DNA from 2 places in the Alteromonas sp. DYW1 genome. Region 2 is predicted to be linked to the other one. Evidence: predicted binding sites of a transcription regulator. Region 2 holds the regulator's gene; the other holds the start of a gene.
What was found. The regulator ArgR, encoded in region 2, controls arginine synthesis, uptake and breakdown. The targets are predictions, from matches to a motif close to ANTGAATANNTATTCANT.

Region 1: the regulator ArgR is predicted to act here: its motif matches at 5,548-5,565, upstream of gltB (glutamate synthase large subunit).

The regions. Positions count from the first base shown of each region.
Region 1 is NZ_CM186038.1:723,223-732,548, reverse strand. It holds gene AC121Z_RS03340 (penicillin-binding protein activator) at 1-122, shown strand, start outside; gene AC121Z_RS03335 (YraN family protein) at 106-468, shown strand; gene AC121Z_RS03330 (phosphoheptose isomerase) at 471-1,064, shown strand; gene AC121Z_RS03325 (BON domain-containing protein) at 1,067-1,657, shown strand; gene AC121Z_RS03320 (YbhB/YbcL family Raf kinase inhibitor-like protein) at 1,810-2,328, opposite strand; gene arcB (aerobic respiration two-component sensor histidine kinase ArcB) at 2,684-5,032, opposite strand; gene gltB (glutamate synthase large subunit) at 5,738-9,326, shown strand, end outside.
Region 2 is NZ_CM186038.1:583,375-592,700, reverse strand. It holds gene ppc (phosphoenolpyruvate carboxylase) at 1-159, shown strand, start outside; gene AC121Z_RS02670 (M12 family metallo-peptidase) at 290-2,818, opposite strand; gene AC121Z_RS02665 (hypothetical protein) at 3,116-3,481, shown strand; gene mdh (malate dehydrogenase) at 3,545-4,483, opposite strand; gene argR (transcriptional regulator ArgR) at 4,734-5,198, shown strand; gene AC121Z_RS02650 (TonB-dependent receptor) at 5,470-8,622, opposite strand; gene udk (uridine kinase) at 9,041-9,326, shown strand, end outside.

The sequences.
Region 1 (9,326 bases), 140 kb from region 2:
AATTAAGTCAATACGGCCTTACTGGTCGGCTGCATTTGAATAGTGAAAAAGAAATTGTTCGGGAGTTACCGCTCGCGATTATTGATAATGAACAGGTTAGAGTGATTGCCAGCCCGAGGTAACCAAAATAAAGCGATTGGTGATATTGCTGAAAGTCGCGCATTGAAGTATTTGTTAGCGCACGGCTTAACGTTTGTAGCTCGTAACTATCGCTGTAAATGCGGCGAAATTGACTTAATTTTTCGGGAACAAGCAACCTGGGTATTTGTCGAAGTGAAGTTCCGCAGTGCCGACCAGTTTGGGCATCCAATTGAACAGCTCTCTCGGGTCAAACTGTGTCGGGTGGTTAATGCAGTACGCGTATTTTTATTGGATAATCACCTCAATGAATTTAATACTGCTATACGGATTGATTTAGTCGCGCTAACTGAAGACTCAATCCAATGGATTAAAAACGTAACGGGATAACAATGATAGAAAAAATCAAAGCGAATTTTACGGAAAGTGTACAAACCAAACTGTCCGCACTGGAAGTGCTTCCTGAGTCCATCGAAAAAGCAGCCACTATGATGACCCAGTGTTTAATCAATGGCAATAAGATCCTGAGCTGTGGCAATGGTGGTTCAGCCGGCGATGCGCAACACTTTTCCTCTGAATTACTCAATCGCTATGAACGGGAGCGACCCAGTTTGCCTGCGATTGCATTATCAACCGATACATCAACCTTAACCTCTATTGCCAACGATTACAGCTACGATGAAGTCTTTGCCAAGCAAGTCCGTGCACTTGGCCAACCCGGAGATATTCTTCTTGCGATATCGACCAGTGGCAATTCTCGCAACGTCATCAATGCCATGCAAGCCGCATTATCACGAGATATGACAATCGTAGCGCTGACCGGCAAAGACGGCGGTGAGATGGCGGGATTCTTTGGTCCCAATGATGTCGAGATCCGCGTACCATCATCGCGCACAGCGCGCATTCAAGAAGTGCATTTGTTAGTGATCCACAATTTGTGTGAATGCATTGACGATACTTTATTTCCTATTGCCGCGGATAGCTAAGCATGCGTAACATCAAAAAGGTTTCACTCTTGAGTGCGATTCTTGCCCTTTCGCTGGTGACGCAAAGTGGCTGTACCCTTTTAGCGGTTGGCGCAGCTGGAACCGTCGCCGCAGTTAGTGCAAATGACCGGCGCACCGTGGGTACTCAACTAGACGACACGACAATTCAAGGGCGTGTTGCTTTTCAGCTTGCCCAAGTAGAGGCCCTGCGCAATCAAGCCAATATTCAGGTTAATGTGTACAACTCGGTAGTGTTGTTAACTGGGCAAGCGCCCAGTGAAGCTTTGCGTCAGATGGCTATCAATGCAACCCAGAAAGTCGAAAATATCAGCAAGATCCACAATCAAATTAGAGTTGCGCAACCAATTGGCGCATCGACACAAGCCAATGATATTTGGTTAGCCAATAAGATCAGAGCCAAATTCATCACCGATGAGCGAGTGCCTACACTTAACGTTTCAGTAATAGCTGAAAATGGTGAGATTTTCTTGATGGGGCGACTATCGACACTGGAGGCCAACGCTGCTGTTGACATTGCTCGCAATGTCGAAGGCGTTAACAAGGTAATCCGTGCTTTTGATTTGAAATCCTAGATTACGCAAGAATCGACGGATTTGGCGCTACGCATTAATGACTTTACCTTGGCTGAGCACATCGAGCTTAGCCCTAAGATTGACAACCACGCGCTACCTGCGTTTGCTCATGCGATAAACGCGTTCGCGCGTCGTTGTCGTAAGCTTAACTCTTAGCGTTTATAGAGTGCTTCCAAGGTAACTGAAGCCAAAGCATGCGCGTTAACCATAAAGCCAGCGACAGCAGAGGATGCCCCTGCGGGGATATCTAATACGTCACTGAGCGCGAATACGGTAAATTGGTAGCGATGGGCAATGTGCCCTTCAGGCGGACAAGCACCGCCGAAACCAACCGTGCCATAATCATTAGTTTTCTGAAAACTCCCAGCAGGAATATTAGCAGAGTCGCTACTACCTGCGCCCGATGGTAGTTCAGTAACATCAGCCGGTATATTGATCAACTGCCAATGCCAAAAGCCACTACCCGTAGGCGCATCAGGATCATAACAAAACACGGCAAAGGCTTTGGTTCCATTGGGCGCTCCATCCCAGGCTAGATGGGGTGAAACATTCTCACCATCGCCACCAAACACATCGGCTTCGTGCTTTTTACTCATAAATTCGCCATGCGCGATATCATTGCTACGAATGGTCATCGCGCCAGGCATGATGGATTTCAGTAATGTTGTCATAATAGAGCCCTCTTATTTTTACTGCTGATACGTTCAGATACGGTAAAAGCGACCATTATTAATTGCCTTTTAACGCAGGCAAAAAACATCAGGAATTCAAATAAACAAAAAAATACCACAAAGTAATAAAATACCGACGTAAGGCAAAGGCGATTGATACCAACGCAAAGGTTTTCGCGAGTGCTCAATAGCCAGCTCAGGGTCTCCACTTTGCGCAGGGAAAAATGGCAACAGAACTAATACCATTAGAAAAATGCACCACACATATGCTGAACCACCAGAAAACAAGGCGCCGAGACATGATCCGATAAACCCGGCGACGAGTACTATTACCCATCAATGAATGCCTTTTATATTAATCTTCTATCGTTTGTTCGTTTAGCCAGTCGTTAAGCATAACCATATCCTTGTGCACGGCTTCTTGGAGCTCTTCCACCCAATCCTGAACATTTTGCCACCATGCAGGGTGATCACCCTGTTGGATTTGATTGGCAATACGCTGCACCCGCGCAAGTCCAACGGAACCAGCAGCCCCTTTAATTTTGTGTGCTTGAGCACAGACTTCGGACTTCTCGTCTGCACTCAGGCTCAACTGTAATATTTCCATGTACTCTGGCATCTTTTCTTGGAACACTTTTACGCTGGTACGCACCATGTCCTCACCTATGGTATCCACTAACATCTGGAGTAAATCCAGATCGAGCACATTGCCTAAATCCTTATTGGGTTTTGCTGTGGTATTGACTCGGTTCGCTGCGCCAGGAGAATAGTCAAACAAGGCGTTAAAGACTTCAATAACACGGCTCTTCTTCAATGGCTTTGCGATAATGTCATCCATGCCATTTTCTAAATACTCTTCTCGCTTTTTAATTACATTCGCGGTCAACGCAACGATGGGTGTTTGCATTACTAAGTCTTCTTCGTGCAGTGTTTTAGCGACTTCAAACCCATTCATGTCAGGCAATTGAATATCCAGCAAAATCAAGTCATAGGTATTTTCACGTGCCTTATCAATAGCTTCTTGGCCGGTCATTGCCACATCGACTTTTTGGCCTAATTTTTCCAGCAGTGCTTTGGCAACCATCACATTCAGCTCAATGTCTTCCACCAATAAAATGTGCAGATTATCAACTTTGAGCGATTCTAATTGCACAGGTTTAGTCGAAATAGCCACCGGTAATTCAACTTCAAAACAAGAACCTTGTCCCACTTCAGAATGCACGGTAATTTTACCATTCATCAAATCGACCATCTGTTTACAAATTGCCAAGCCTATACCCGTGCCGGTTGCAGTCTGGTGATCGGGATGGTCAACTTGATAATACATGGCGAAGATCTTATCGAGTTCCTCTTGTGGGATCCCTACCCCTGTATCCTCAATGACAAATTTAACCAAGGACACGCCCTGTTCGGGTAAGGTAGCCGACACCGTAAGTGCGACACGCCCACGTGGAGTGAATTTGACTGCATTAAACATAATGTTCCATAACACTTGGCGCAGTCGTGTACCGTCAACCTCAATGAGCGTAGGTAATGGTTCTTTGATTTCCCACACAAAATCGAGCCCCTTGTCCGCGGCCAATAGACGAATGATACTGCCAAGCTCATCGGTAAATTCGTGCAACGAAACCGTCTTTAGCGATAGTTCCAATTTATCACGATCAAGCCGGTCCAAATCGATAATATCGTTAAAAATATTTCCCAGCGTTATAGCACTGGCGTAGATTGTACTGACCCAGTTAAATTGCTCTTTACTTAGCTCTGTATCACGCAACATGCGACTTAAACCAACAATCCCGTTCAGTGGAGTACGTAGCTCATGACTGATCGTCGCGATAAAGCGGGTTTTATCTTTACTCGCTTTCGCGGCTTTACTCTCAGCTTGTTTGCGCTCCGTCATATCGCGGCCGAATGCTAACAGCCCCAAACGATTTCCTTCGTTGTCGAAAAATGGGACTTTACGCATTTCAAAATAACGATGACGACCATCGGCAAATCGCAACCAGAGTTCTTCTGTAATACTGGCGTTACTTTCTAATACCTCATGATCACTGGCAACTACCTGTTTCGCCAGATCCTCTTCATAGACATCATGCGGGGTTAAACCCAGCAATTCTTCTTGTGTCTTGCCGGTTAGCTGCTCTGCAACGCGGTTACACCCGGCAAATCGCCCCTCTTCATTGCGGTAGTAGATTAAATCAGGAGAAGCATCGATGATTGAGCGCAATAACGTCGATAAACGACGGGCTTGCAACTCTTGTTCAGACTTATCTTTAATTTCCTTTTCAAGCTCAACAAATACTGTTTCACGCTCAAGTTGAGCGGCTTTACGTTGCTCTATTTCATGATTTAGCTGACGAATATTGTTTTGTAATTCGCGATTAAGAAATACATCTTCTTCCCGCAATTTCTCCATCTGTTGAACCAAATCTTGTAAATCGGTTCTGGAGTGTTCCAAATGTTTCACTAGTTCACTGAAAAAATACAACACCCACGGCGCACTCAACATAGTCAGCACGATGGCACTGATGAAATCATCCGGTTCAATTGAGCTATTTAAACTGACACGAATAATGTATGAACCACCAATGGTAAAGACGAGACTGGCAAGGACAAACAGTATACTTAGCTTTATGGTACCGATACGTTCTACAAATTGTGCAAAACGAATCGCCCAGGAATCTTTTGAAGGTTGTTGTTGCATGTAAATGGTCGTATTGATTCAGCAATACATGCATGTTACCAGTATTAAGCCAAAGTGTTAGCCTCTGCTCGCCCCCTATTTTAGGTATTTTTGGCTCCCTCAACCACTTACCGTGTATTCAGTCGTCCATCCGAATATGTCGGCAGGCATGAAGGGGATAGGCGATTACGACGTAACCCCCTAACCACATAGTTATAATTGCTACAGTTCGAAGCGAGCGCTAGATGCATAGAAATGCAACAAAATCTCTACATTTTGAATATTTATGCTTACCATTACCTTCCAAGAGCACGCCGTTCAGGTTTGTAAACTGGATGTTAATACGCCGTAATTAGTACGAAATTAGAACCATAAAGGCGTAAATTAGTTGCATATGCAACTGTTATATAAATAAGTTAACTTGTTGTTTATATTAAAATTATATCCATTCGTCGCAAACTACAAGAAAGAACAAGGAATCTCCAATTGATTTTCCCGCTGGACACGGGTATTTTGTTCCATCCGCAATAAATAAAAATGAATAAAAATGCGGTTCAATAGGGCCTGTATCCTCACAAGTACAACGACAGTTATGCATTACACACACGCAGTTCAGACATAGCCGAAGGGTGGTCTATGTTAGGTCAGCGTGCATATTAACGTCTGCTAGATCTGCCCTCTTAACGTTGCAGTTAGCACGCTAAGAAAAGCAATAGGAGTTTTGGAATGAGTTTATATAATCCTGCTGACTCACGGGATAACTGTGGATTTGGCCTGATCGCCCATGTACAGGGCGAGGCTAGTCACCGTTTGATATCCACAGCTATTGAAGGGCTGGACCGCATGCAACATCGTGGTGGGATTGCTGCCGATGGTAAAACCGGAGATGGTTGCGGACTCTTATTACAAAAGCCCGACTCATTCTTTCAGGCCGTAGCCGATGACAATGGCTGGCGTTTAAGCAAGAAATACGGTGTCGGAACTATCTTTTTTAGCCAAAACGATGAGCGTCGCGAACGAGCTCGCGCGGTTATAGAACAAGAATTAACCAAAGAAACACTGGCTGTCGCTGGCTGGCGCCAGGTTCCCGTTGACCACAGCGTGTTGGGTGAGCTAGCAAAAACCGGTGTACCGCAAATTGAACAAGTGTTTGTTAACGCTCCCCCAGGCTGGCGTAAGAGAGATTTAGAACGGCGCTTGTTCATGATCCGGCGACGAGTAGAGAAGCAGTTGACGGATGATCCTGATTTTTATGTTGCCTGTTTATCTGCCTTAGTAACCATTTATAAAGGGCTTGTGATGCCCTGCGATTTGCCTAAATTCTATTTAGATCTGGCAGATCCTCGCATGGCAAGTGCGATCTGTGTATTCCACCAGCGCTTTTCAACAAATACCTTGCCCAAATGGCCATTGGCGCAACCCTTTAGATTTCTTGCCCATAATGGAGAAATTAATACCATAAAAGGCAACCGTGATTGGGCCATGGCACGGACCGCAAAGTTTGCCACGCCACTGATCCCAGATTTAAAAGATGCAGCCCCATTTGTGAATACCGAAGGTTCCGATTCGAGTTCGTTGGATAATATGTTGGAGCTGTTTCTCGCGGGCGGTATGGATCTATTCCGAGCGATGCGACTCCTGGTGCCTCCGGCCTACCAAAACAACAAAACCATGGATCCAGAATTACGTGCTTTTTATGAATTTAATTCTATGCACATGGAACCCTGGGATGGGCCTGCAGGTATTGTTCTGACCAATGGGCGTCACGTAGCCTGTAATTTGGATCGCAATGGTTTGCGTCCTGCACGTTATGTGATCACCGATGACGGGTTTATCACGCTCGCTTCAGAGGTCGGGATTTGGGACTATGCACCGGAATCAGTGCTCGAAAAAGGTCGAGTTGGTCCGGGTGAGATGCTGGCGGTAGATACTTATACCGGAAAAATCATGCGTTCTGCTGAAATTGATGATGATCTAAAGAGTCGTCATCCCTATCAAGAATGGTTAACTAAGCATATTCGCCGACTCACGCCGATTGAGCAGATGGACTCGGGGTTGATTGGTAAGCGTGTATTTGATGATGATGTCATTGCGACCTATCACAAGCTGTTTAATTACAGTTATGAAGAAATCCAGCAAATTATCAAAGTTTTAGCTAAAGATGGGCAAGAAGCGGTGGGGTCCATGGGGGATGACACCCCAATGGCGGTCATGTCATCGCGCCAACGCACTCTCTATGACTATTTTCGTCAGCAATTTGCCCAGGTGACCAATCCTCCGATTGATTCATTGCGCGAAAACCACGTTATGTCACTGGCCACCTGCATAGGACGCGAACAAAACGTATTCAGTGAAACCAGTGGTTATGCTGACCGAGTGCTATTTGAATCGCCAGTATTAATGTACACCGATTTAAAGCAGCTGAGAGAATTCAATCCGGATAACTATTATTCCGAAGTTGTCGACCTTAACTATGCCCCGGACGAAGGCCTCAAGAAAGCAATTGAACGTATTTGTGGCGAAGTTGAATACCTGGTGAAACAGAAGCACGCCGCTTTCGTGATTTTGTCAGACCGGCATATTAAGCCAAACCGCATTCCAATCCCGGCAGCCATGGCAGTAGGTGCAGTACATCAACGGTTGGTTGCGAAGCAGTTACGTTGCGACGCTAATATAGTGGTTGAGACCGGCAGCGTGCGCGACCCGCATCACTTTGCCGTATTAATTGGGTTAGGGGCGACAGCGATCTATCCATTCTTAGCCTATGAAACGATTGAACAAATGGCAGAGCATAAAGAATTCGATATTCCTGTGCTCGATGCGGTGTTGAACTATCGTAAGGGGATCAACAAAGGTCTCTACAAGATAATGTCAAAAATGGGGATCAGCACCATTGCCAGTTATCGCAGCGCCAAGTTATTCGAAGCTGTGGGTATTAATCGCAGTGTAATGGACTTATGTTTTAAAGGGGTTACCAGTCGCATCCAAGGGGCCAGCTTCGATGATTTCGAGCAAGACACCTTAAATCTCGCACGCGTTGCTTGGCTGAAGCGTAAAAAGCTAGCACATGGTGGGCTGCTGAAATATGTTCATGATGGTGAATATCATGCATACAATCCAGATGTTGTGCAGAGTTTACAAAAAGCCGTCAAAACAGGTTCATACGACGACTATAAAGTTTACGCCGACCTAGTAAATCACCGTGCCCCTGCCCATTTGCGCGACTTATTAGGTTTAACCAGTTCACTTGAGCCAATTGACATCGCTGAAGTAGAATCTGCCGAACATTTGTTCCCGCGTTTTGACAGTGCCGCCATGTCAATTGGTGCACTGAGCCCCGAGGCACATGAGGCGCTCGCGATAGCCATGAACCGACTAGGCGGCAATTCAAATTCAGGCGAAGGTGGTGAAGATCCCGCACGTTTCAACACTGAACGCAATTCTAAAATCAAACAAGTGGCTTCTGGTCGTTTTGGCGTAACCCCCCACTATTTGGTCAACGCTAATGTTATTCAGATCAAAGTAGCCCAAGGAGCTAAACCGGGCGAAGGCGGGCAGTTACCTGGTGATAAGGTCAATAAATACATCGCTGAGTTACGTTACTCGGTGCCCGGTGTAACCTTAATCTCACCACCACCGCATCACGATATCTATTCGATCGAAGATTTAGCCCAACTGATCTTTGATTTAAAACAAGTTAATCCAGCCGCGCTTATTTCGGTGAAACTGGTCTCGGAACCGGGCGTGGGCACCATTGCGACTGGGGTTGCCAAAGCGTATGCCGATTTGATCACGATTTCAGGTTATGACGGCGGTACCGGCGCAAGTCCGTTAACATCAGTAAAATATGCTGGCAGTCCATTTGAGCTGGGTTTGTCTGAAACGCAACAAGCCCTTGTGGAAAATGGCTTGCGGCACAAAGTGCGTGTGCAGACTGACGGTGGATTAAAAACCGGCCTTGACGTGGTTAAAGGTGCCATCTTAGGTGCTGAAAGCTTCGGTTTTGGTACCGGACCAATGGTTGCACTAGGCTGTAAATACTTACGTATCTGCCACCTAAATAACTGTGCAACTGGCGTTGCAACGCAAGATGAAAAACTGCGTGACAACTATTTTATCGGCCTGCCAGAGATGGTTATGAACTACTTTAAGTTCGTTGCTCAGGAAGTTCGCGAAATCCTTGCTTCACTTGGCGTGCGCCGCCTTGACGATGTGATCGGTAGAACCGAGTTTCTAAAAGTCTTAGATGGCCAAACTGCCAAGCAAACTAAGTTAGATCTGCAGCCATTATTGGACAAGCCAGCAGCCGGCGAAC
Region 2 (9,326 bases):
CAACCCTTGCATTACCTGCAAATTGAATTACTCGAGCGGATCCGCGCACAGGTTGAAACCCCAGATGGCGAGAGCCCTTCTGCAACCGTTGCAACCCTCGAACGCGCAATGATGGTGGCAATCGCCGGCATCGCAATTGGGATGCGCAATACTGGCTAATGCCGTTAGGCGTATGCTAATTATCGCAGCCATCTAAGTTAGACCAGTAGCGTAGCGTTAATAAACAGAAGGCCTGATGATTATCAGGCCTTTTCTTTTTGCTTGGGAAGCTTCTTTGACAATACCCGAGTTAAAACACCACTGTTTGCTCCGGTGTACACGCCGTTTGCGCTAACTCACAGACTTGATAACGATAACTACCAGCCCCTTTTTGGCCAATATTATCAAAGCTTTGCCCACTATTCGCCACAGTAGCAACGCGTTGACCGTCACGATACACATCCACTTGCTCACCACCTAATCCAAGCCATTGTAGTTCAGTATTTTGTACGCCTTTCTGCTTAAACCCAGAAACTGTCAATTCGGCCTGGGTGGCTTCAGTAACCACATTTACCACATTGCTGCATTCGAGCGACTCGCCGCCAGCATTAAACGCAGTAACCCAAAAGAAGTACTCTGAACTTGCTTGCGCCTGCGTATCACTGATAGTACCGAAACCTGTCGCTGCGACACTTGCCTGAGTCGCGACGATTTGTCCATTTGTGCAACTACCTAATGGGTCACTGCTAGAACGATAAAGGTTAAACCCTAGCTCATTATCGGCATTATCATTGAACTCAAAACTGACACTAGTGGCCGTCATTGCAGTAGCGACAAGGTCGCTCGGTGCTAGAGGTACTTCAGGAACTAGAGTGGACGAACGAATAACTAGTTGATCAACGTATAAGCTATCAACCGCCTCGCCACTGCTTTGCTCAGCATCCGTAGCGCGGATCTGCACGGCACCGCTGATAGTTCCCAACACGGCCACGACACTATTGTCAGCAGCTTGACTGGACACGGTGAACAAGGGCGTCCAGCTATTGCCGTTATCCAGCGACATCGCAAAGTTTGCGCCTTCATTACCAGAGACCCAGGTATTCGCCACTAACGTCGAACCCCCTGCTCCGCCAGTGATATTGAAATTCCAGATATGCTGATAGGCTTGCCGTCTAGAGCGCTTAGGCCCCCCAGAGCTGGCTTCTGTGACAACTTGAGCGTTGCCATCATCAGCGTAAGTCGTGGCAAAACCGTTGGTGACCTGCCCTTGGTTCGTCAATTCGCTCAACGCAAACTCGGTAATTTCACTCGGTTGCACTGGTGTCACAACAGCAACCAGAAGACTATACGCGGAGGTGCCAGCACCATTGATTGCCGCTACACGGTATTCATAGGTCGAATCAGCCGCAACAGTATTATCAACAAAATTGGTCGCATTTGCGCTCAAGCGTGCGATCGTCGTCCAGTCTGATGCCACATCGCGCCGTTGCACCACGTATGACTCTTCATCATCGGCGTTATCAAGCCAAGCTAAAGTCACCGCGTTAAAATCAATACTGACGGCTTCTAGCGCACTGGGTGCAAGTGGAATAGTGACTTGTTGATTCACTCTGAAAGACGCCACATAGCTGGCAGATTCATTTAGCGTGCGTGCATTCCACGCACCACTCTCAGGCGCAAATGCTGGATCGATTCCCTGGGGCACGCCTGCATAGCTCACTTGTGGATTTGAAAACCGACCGACGCGGGCAGCACCGGAGCAGCTATACGACATGATCGTACGAAAGTAAGGAGACCCATTGTCATCGATTGAACCATCACTACAACGGCGATAGCCATAATTAAACGCACCAGATACGCCACCACCAACGGTTTGTCGATCATGATGGGCTCCTTGATTGTGACCAATTTCATGCGCTAAGGTACGATTGCCTACCATACAAGGCACATCGGTTACATTGAACGCTGAGGTTGCTGATGAACGCAGGTAGCCGATCCCACATCCTTGGCCATCATAAATCAAAGATACAATATCGGCATTCAACTGATCCCGTACTTGATGAACTTCATCCATTTGTCCATCTGACGTCGAGCGCAATGCAGTCAACGTTTCACTTGCATTGGTTCCGCTGTAGTCAGTTAAATGGGTGCCGACTAAATTCATAGTGATGTTTATTCCACTGGCGGCATAAGCATTATTTAGATCGGTAATAGCGGTAACAATATCTGCATCCAATTGCGAGCAACTCCCGGCATAGTTACACGCACCTTGCGTATACACTACTAGCAGGTCCTGCGTTACTGTATCACCGCTGTTAGCGCTTGCCGTGTCGGCCACAAACTCATTAATCTCTGAGTCTCCAAGCGGCACTTCACCATCAGCTTCTTCACTCGGTAGCGAGGCCAAATCAACTTCGTACAGTAATTCCTTTCCGGCATTATTGGTCGTCATTCGGTAGGTTTTTTCCTGCCATTGCACCAAGCCTGAAAGCTGACTTCCTTTAAAGGTTATAATCACACTTGCCGCTTCATCTCCCTGCACATGACCACTCCAAACATGCAGTCCCTTCCGACTGCGGTCTAGACTCGTTCGAACAGCAACAACCGGTTCGGTTAGGTTCGGTAATTCAATCAGTACCTCTGCGGCTAATAAGGCTTTGCGGTTTGCTTTGATTTTAAACGCCTGGCTCACATGTGCCGGTAATTGCGCATTGCTGTGCGGCGCTAATTCAGAAAATAACGCAAGAGGCTGCGCATAAGCTGCTGCGGGTAAGCCAGAGAGCAAGGTGGCTAGGATAGCAGCATTTTTGCAGGTTGAAGTGATCGTTTTCGGCATCATGGATGTGCCCTCTTAGTAAATTCGAAACAACAAGACACTGGTATAACCGCAGGTCTATTCGTAGTTGCAGTATAGAGTTATGGTGCTGCAAGTTGGGTAAGTGGAATTTTGCCTAAGGATATTTTTTTATAACTTTACGTTTCCTAACCGGCGACTAAGCAACAGGCAGCTAACGTAAACTGGCGATTGCTAAAGTTAACCTATACACTGATAGGCACTTAGCAAAATCCGGTGCTAATCAGTCAAAATGAGAGGTCAGCGGTGTCAGGTGTATTCAAACCGCATGGTAATTTAACTGTGCAAATTAAAGACCGCGTTCTCTGGCTAGAGGGCACAGGCCCTTGGAATCTAGAATTGCTGCAACAAGCAAACCAAGAATTACCTAAAAACTTTCCTTCCTGCATGGGTGCAAAATGGGGGGTGTTAACCATTATGCATGGTGACGCAATGTATATCCCCTCAGCGGAAAGCTACTTAAAAGAACACGTAAAAAATGAAAAGAACTATGGCCGTGTCGCTACTGCAGTGGTCATAACAAACCGTGACTCTTTTGATTTTTACACCCGTTATTTTGACAACCTATATTCCTCTTGTGGTGAAGTCTCGATGAGCTTTACCGATGTAACAGAAGCTGAAAAATGGCTGGCAGAACAGCTTCACTGAATTTGGCAGGAACTAAAAAAGCCAGTCCTAAGACTGGCTTTTGATATCTCGAATAAGTATCAATCAAGCGTTAGTAACGAAGTCTACACCCAATTGAATATCACCACGGAGACCGTCTAGCATGTCTTCCTTGGCTTTCTGCTCAAATGCGCTCAGTTCACCGTAGGGTAAAATCTCTTCTACGCCATTTGCCCCCAAACGCACAGGGTGAGCAAAAAATGCTGCATCATCAGAATCAACCTGAACATAAGTATATTCGACGACATTATCGCCTTTCATAGCGGCAACTAATGATAAACAGAAACGCGCTGCGGCTTGACCCATAGATAATGTTGCTGAACCACCGCCTGCTTTGGCCTCAACCACTTCAGTGCCGGCATTTTGGATACGTGTCGTTAATGCTGCGACCTCATCATCACTAAAGCTTACGCCTTCAACTTGTGACAATAATGGCAAAATCGTCGTACCTGAGTGACCACCAATCACTGGTACATGCACACCAGAAACATCCAGACCTTTCTTTTCAGCAACGAAAGTCTCAGCACGGATAACATCTAATGTAGTCACACCAAACAATTTATTTTTGTCGTATACACCTTTGGCCTTGAGTGCCTCAGCAGCGATTGCCACTGTAGTATTCACTGGGTTAGTGATGATCCCGATGCATGCTTTAGGACAAGTATCTGCGATAGCATCTACTAAGTTGCGAACGATCCCAGCATTAATATTAAATAAGTCAGAGCGATCCATACCTGGCTTACGCGGCACACCAGCAGGGATCAAAACAATATCACAGCCCTGCAAGGCGTCAGCCAAATTATCTTTACCGTGGCCGGTTACTTTTACATCGGTAGGAATGTGGCTTAAGTCAACCGCAACGCCTGGAACAACCGGGGCTACGTCGTAGAGTGATAACTCTGAGCCGGCTGGTAATTGAGTTTTTAATAAAAGTGATAATGCCTGACCAATACCACCAGCCGCACCTAGGACTGCTACTTTCATGAGTCTCTCCTACAAGAATATTCTTTACAAAATTAAAGCGTCTATGCACACGCACATAGAAGTGTGAGCTCAAGCAACGCGCAAGAAATTAAACGCCCGACACACTAAATCAAAAGGGCCCAAAACTCAATGACCCAATGGTCGTATACTGAGTATTTTAGGCAATTATAGCCTGAATTTACGATGAAAATTGCCACACCGCGTTGATTGCGGCAAAATGTGGGTTTTCCTCCAAGCAACTGCAATACCTATGGCAACTCCGAAGCAAGAATTATTGATAAAAGCATTCAAAGACTTATTGAAAGCCGAAAGCTATGGCTCGCAAGGAGAGATCGTAGACGCCCTTAAACAAGCGGGTTTTGATAGTATTAGTCAATCTAAGATTTCGCGCATGCTGAGCAAGTTTGGCGCGGTGCGCACGCGCAACGCCCGCGGTGATATGGTTTACTGCTTGCCACCTGAATTAGGTATGCCGACGGCGAAAAGCCCACTCAAGCAGTTAGTATTGGATATCGTGCACAATAATGTCATGGTAATCATTCGTACCAGCCCAGGAGCTGCTCAGCTTATCGCTCGCCTTTTAGACTCGTTATCGAAAAAAGACGGTGTGCTCGGCACCATCGCCGGTGACGATACAATATTCATCGCGCCTGCCGACGTAACTCAAATTGAAGAGTTACGGCAGCGGGTAGAGAAGCTGTTCGATAACGTATAACTAAAAATGAGCGAGTATCCTTGCCTCGCCTAACAATCTATTGGGAAACGGCTAGTCATACTCAATGTGTACGGGTTGTATATCCAATAAGCTATTAATACTGACAACCCTCGCAACTATAAAAGTTTTTCTAACTGTCATGTTAAATGCATTAGCTGGCTTACGACTCGACAGTGAGCGCACAAAACAAAGTCGTAGTACTCCCTCCAAGTAAATCACAAAAACAAAAAACCGGCCAAAAGGCCGGTTTTTCTAGATTAATCCGATTGGATTAGAAGCGGTATTTAACACCTACACGCATTGACCAGGTCGATGCATCTGCGTTAACTGTTTGACCTGCATCACCATCAAAGTTGGTGTATAGGTAGGTACCATCGTCAAGTAGACGAGCATCAACCACTGGGTTGTTGTACTCGAAGTTAACCTGACGGTATACACCCCAATCGTCGTTGATTAGGTTACCTAGGTTACGGATTGCGAAGTAAACTTCACCACGGTGTCCGTCCATAAAGCCAGGTAGCTCCTGAGAAACACGTAGGTCAACGCGTGTCCACCAGTTACTGTTCTGAGTATTGCGGTCAAGGATTGAACCGCGCGCACCTTCTAAACCACGCGTACGGATAAAGGCGTTGAACGCGTCTAGATCAAAGTTGTCGCCGTATTGAACGATTGGATCGTCAACCAATGGTACGTACAACAATGAACGATCTTCGAATGGACGCTCGTCACCAAAGCCCGGATCCCAGTCAAAGTTGAAGCTATACGGCTTACCTTTCACACGTTGTGCAAATAGGTTAAAGCGCGTGTCATAACCGTCGAAAATTTCCATCTTGTAGCCAAGATTGAAAGTAAAGCGGTGCTTAACTTCGTAGTTACTGGTTGCAACTTCTGGATTGTTGTAATCAGCGGTAGACAAGTTACCGTAGTTAGAACTTGCCGTTGAGCTGTTCATTGGGCTGCCTTCTTCAGCATCCATGTACGCATATGCTGCGCCAACACGTAAACCACTGTCATACGTCTTGTTAGCAAACACTGAAACTACCAATGAATCGCCATCGTCATCAGAGTTAGTCAAGAAGTAATCAGTTGTGTTACGGCCAGAACAATCGCTACTCGCTACATTCGCAACGCAATCTGCATCTAACAAATCAGCGTTCTTGTAGATAGGACGACCATCAGCTGCACGACCGATACGGACTGAGTTCAGTGCAATTGTCTTAGCAGAGTCTTGCTGACGTGAGTAAATCGCGTCGATACCAGCAACGGTACCATCTTCAAACTCGTGCTGTGTACCTAGGTTAAACTTCCATACGCCTGGTACGTTGAAGTCTGCGTCTAGCGCATTAACCGCACCGTCACCACCGGTCAAACCGTCGATGGAAGCTTGTGGTACGTTGAACAAGAATCCAGGAGTATTCGCTGCTAATAATGCATCACCTGACGTGATACGCGAAGCAAGAATAGTTACACCGTTGTTTGAATAGTTGTTAGACAACCAAACATTCGGGTTACCACCAGCGAACAAACCAGCACCACCGTATACGAACGTACTGTCATCAACTACGTAGTTGAAGCCTAGACGTGGTTGTAACAAATCCATGTCTGGTGCAACTGCGTTGGTGAAGCCATAACGCTGCTGGAAGCTTGGGTTAGCAGTTGGAGTATCGTCAGATGTCCATTTGTCGTAACGCAGACCGAAAGTCACTGTTAGGTCAACAGTTGCTTCCCAACGGTCTTGTAAGAAAACAGTCGTGTTTTCGAAGGTAAATGCCGCTGCACCATCGTTCGCATCAAGAGAAGCTGGGATGTTGTAGTCGATTTGTGACGCGATACCGTTGCGGAAGTCATCCAATGAATCAAATTCAAAGATACCTTGGCTGCCTGGAACGAATAGGTTGAACACGTCAACTGCACCGTACTCGACACCACCAGTGATTTCGTGATCACCTGCGAAATAAGTACCTGCGATACGGAACGTATCTGTATCATAGTCCAATTTGTTCGCTTGACGGAATTGGTCAGCACCCAAGAAAACGTCTACGCTACCGACTACGTCGCGAATAACCACGTCACCGAAGTCAGAGTCAGAAGTGAATGGCGTTTGGCCATTACGCACTTCTTGCATACCGAAACGGATTTCAGTAGAGAAGTCATCTGTCCAGTCAGAGAACAACTGCAATGAGTATGAAGTCAACTCATTTGCACGTTGGTAGTAGCGGTCATTGAATGCGTAGCTACGTGAGCCAGCGCCTGTTGCACTGATAGTGTTACCGTCAGTGTTTTGGTACGTCAATGACGCACGTTGACCGTCCATGATTTCCCAATCTAGCTTGATAAGCACTTTTTCTTCGTCTTCATCAGCTGCAGTTAGGATATCACCCGCTTGGTAACCATAGGTATTAAGGGCAATGTCACGGATTTCATCAAGTAAACCAACGGTTAGACCAGAAATTGGCTCAGCAAAGCCTGCACCTTCTGGGCCATCTTCAAAAAGTTCAGTTGGCTCATGAGTTTCATACGCAGCAAAGATAAATAACTTATCTTTAATGATCGGCGCACCGATAGTGAAACCGTAACGCTTCTCATCAAAATCAGGCACGTCAAACTTGTTGCCTTCAATTGAATCACCTTGCATTGAGTCGTTGGTGTAATCGATCCACACACTACCGTGGATTTCATTAGTACCAGAGCGAACAACGGCGTTAACGTTACAACCAGTGAAACCACCGTAAGTTACATCGAAAGGAGCAAGCTGAACGTCAACTTGGTCAATTGCGTCGAATGGGAAAGGTAGACGCTCAGTTGGGTAACCATTGTTGTTCAAACCGAAGTTATCGTTTTGCGCAATACCGTCAACAGTGATGCTGTTGAAACGGTTGTTTGCGCCACCACACTGGATTGCATCAGAGTTTGATGGATCGATAGTGATACGTGGGTCGTTTTGGATAACGTCTTTAATGTCACGAGAGATAGACGGTTGGAACTGAAGATCTTCAAAATTGAAGTTAGATGATGGACCTAACGCCTCAGTAACAACACCACCTGCAGCACCAGTAACTACAATACGCTCAACGTTAGAAGATGTTTCTAGCGCGATGTCAACGTTCGCTGGCTCACCTAGGTTAAGGTAAACATCTTCAATAGTACGCGAACCTTGCGCGTCTACTACGGTAATCGTGTAAGGACCGCCTACACGTAAACCACGTGCTACGAAGTTACCACTTTCATTAGTTTCTAATGTACGAACAGCGCCAGTACGAGTGTCTGTCAAAGTAACGGTAGCACCGCTAATCATCTCGCCAGCTTGAGTTGCTACAGAACCACGAATGGTTGATGACGTATCTTGCGCCATCGCTGCAGTAGAAAGGCCTACTGAAACAGCAACTGCAATCGCAACACGATTGAGTTTTGATTTAAGTAACATAGTGTGTTTCCTATTAATGTATCGTAATACTTTGTTCAACGCGGTGGCTTATTATTGTTATCAGCACGTTGAGTCCAATTCAAAAAGCTGCGGAAGTCTATATAAGAAATGTTGCAACTTTATGACAATCAGCCGCTTAGTTTGGAACGAAGTCGCGTAAAAATCCAGCAAAAAAGTCATTTTTGGCGATAAATCAACCAACTTCAGACCACGTGTTGTAAGATTATGTCCCTAACTGTATGACAGTTTAATGATAGAACCATCAATTCTGTGCATTCCAAGCTGTAACGAAACTGACGTAACCGATGACTAAAAACCGGCAACAGCAAACAAAATGGGTAACAGATGCCCCTAAAAAATTGCCAAAAAGCAGCTAAACACGTATCTTTGCACGAAGTCAGCAAAATTCCGTTTTATCATGCAAAAGCCGCTTATTATCGCCATATCTGGAGCATCCGGTTCCGGTAAATCCTTATTTACTGAAAATCTGCTAAAAGCATTCGCCGAGCAAGGCCGGCCAGTGCAGATTTTGCGCGAGGACCATTATTATAGGGCGCAAGATCACCTACCGATGGAAGAGCGCGAAAAAAATAACTATGACCATCCCAATGCATTTGAGCATAGCTTGTTGAAAGACCATCTTGAGGCACTACGAAATGGTGAAGAGATTGATTATCCGCACTACTGTTATAAAACGCATACTC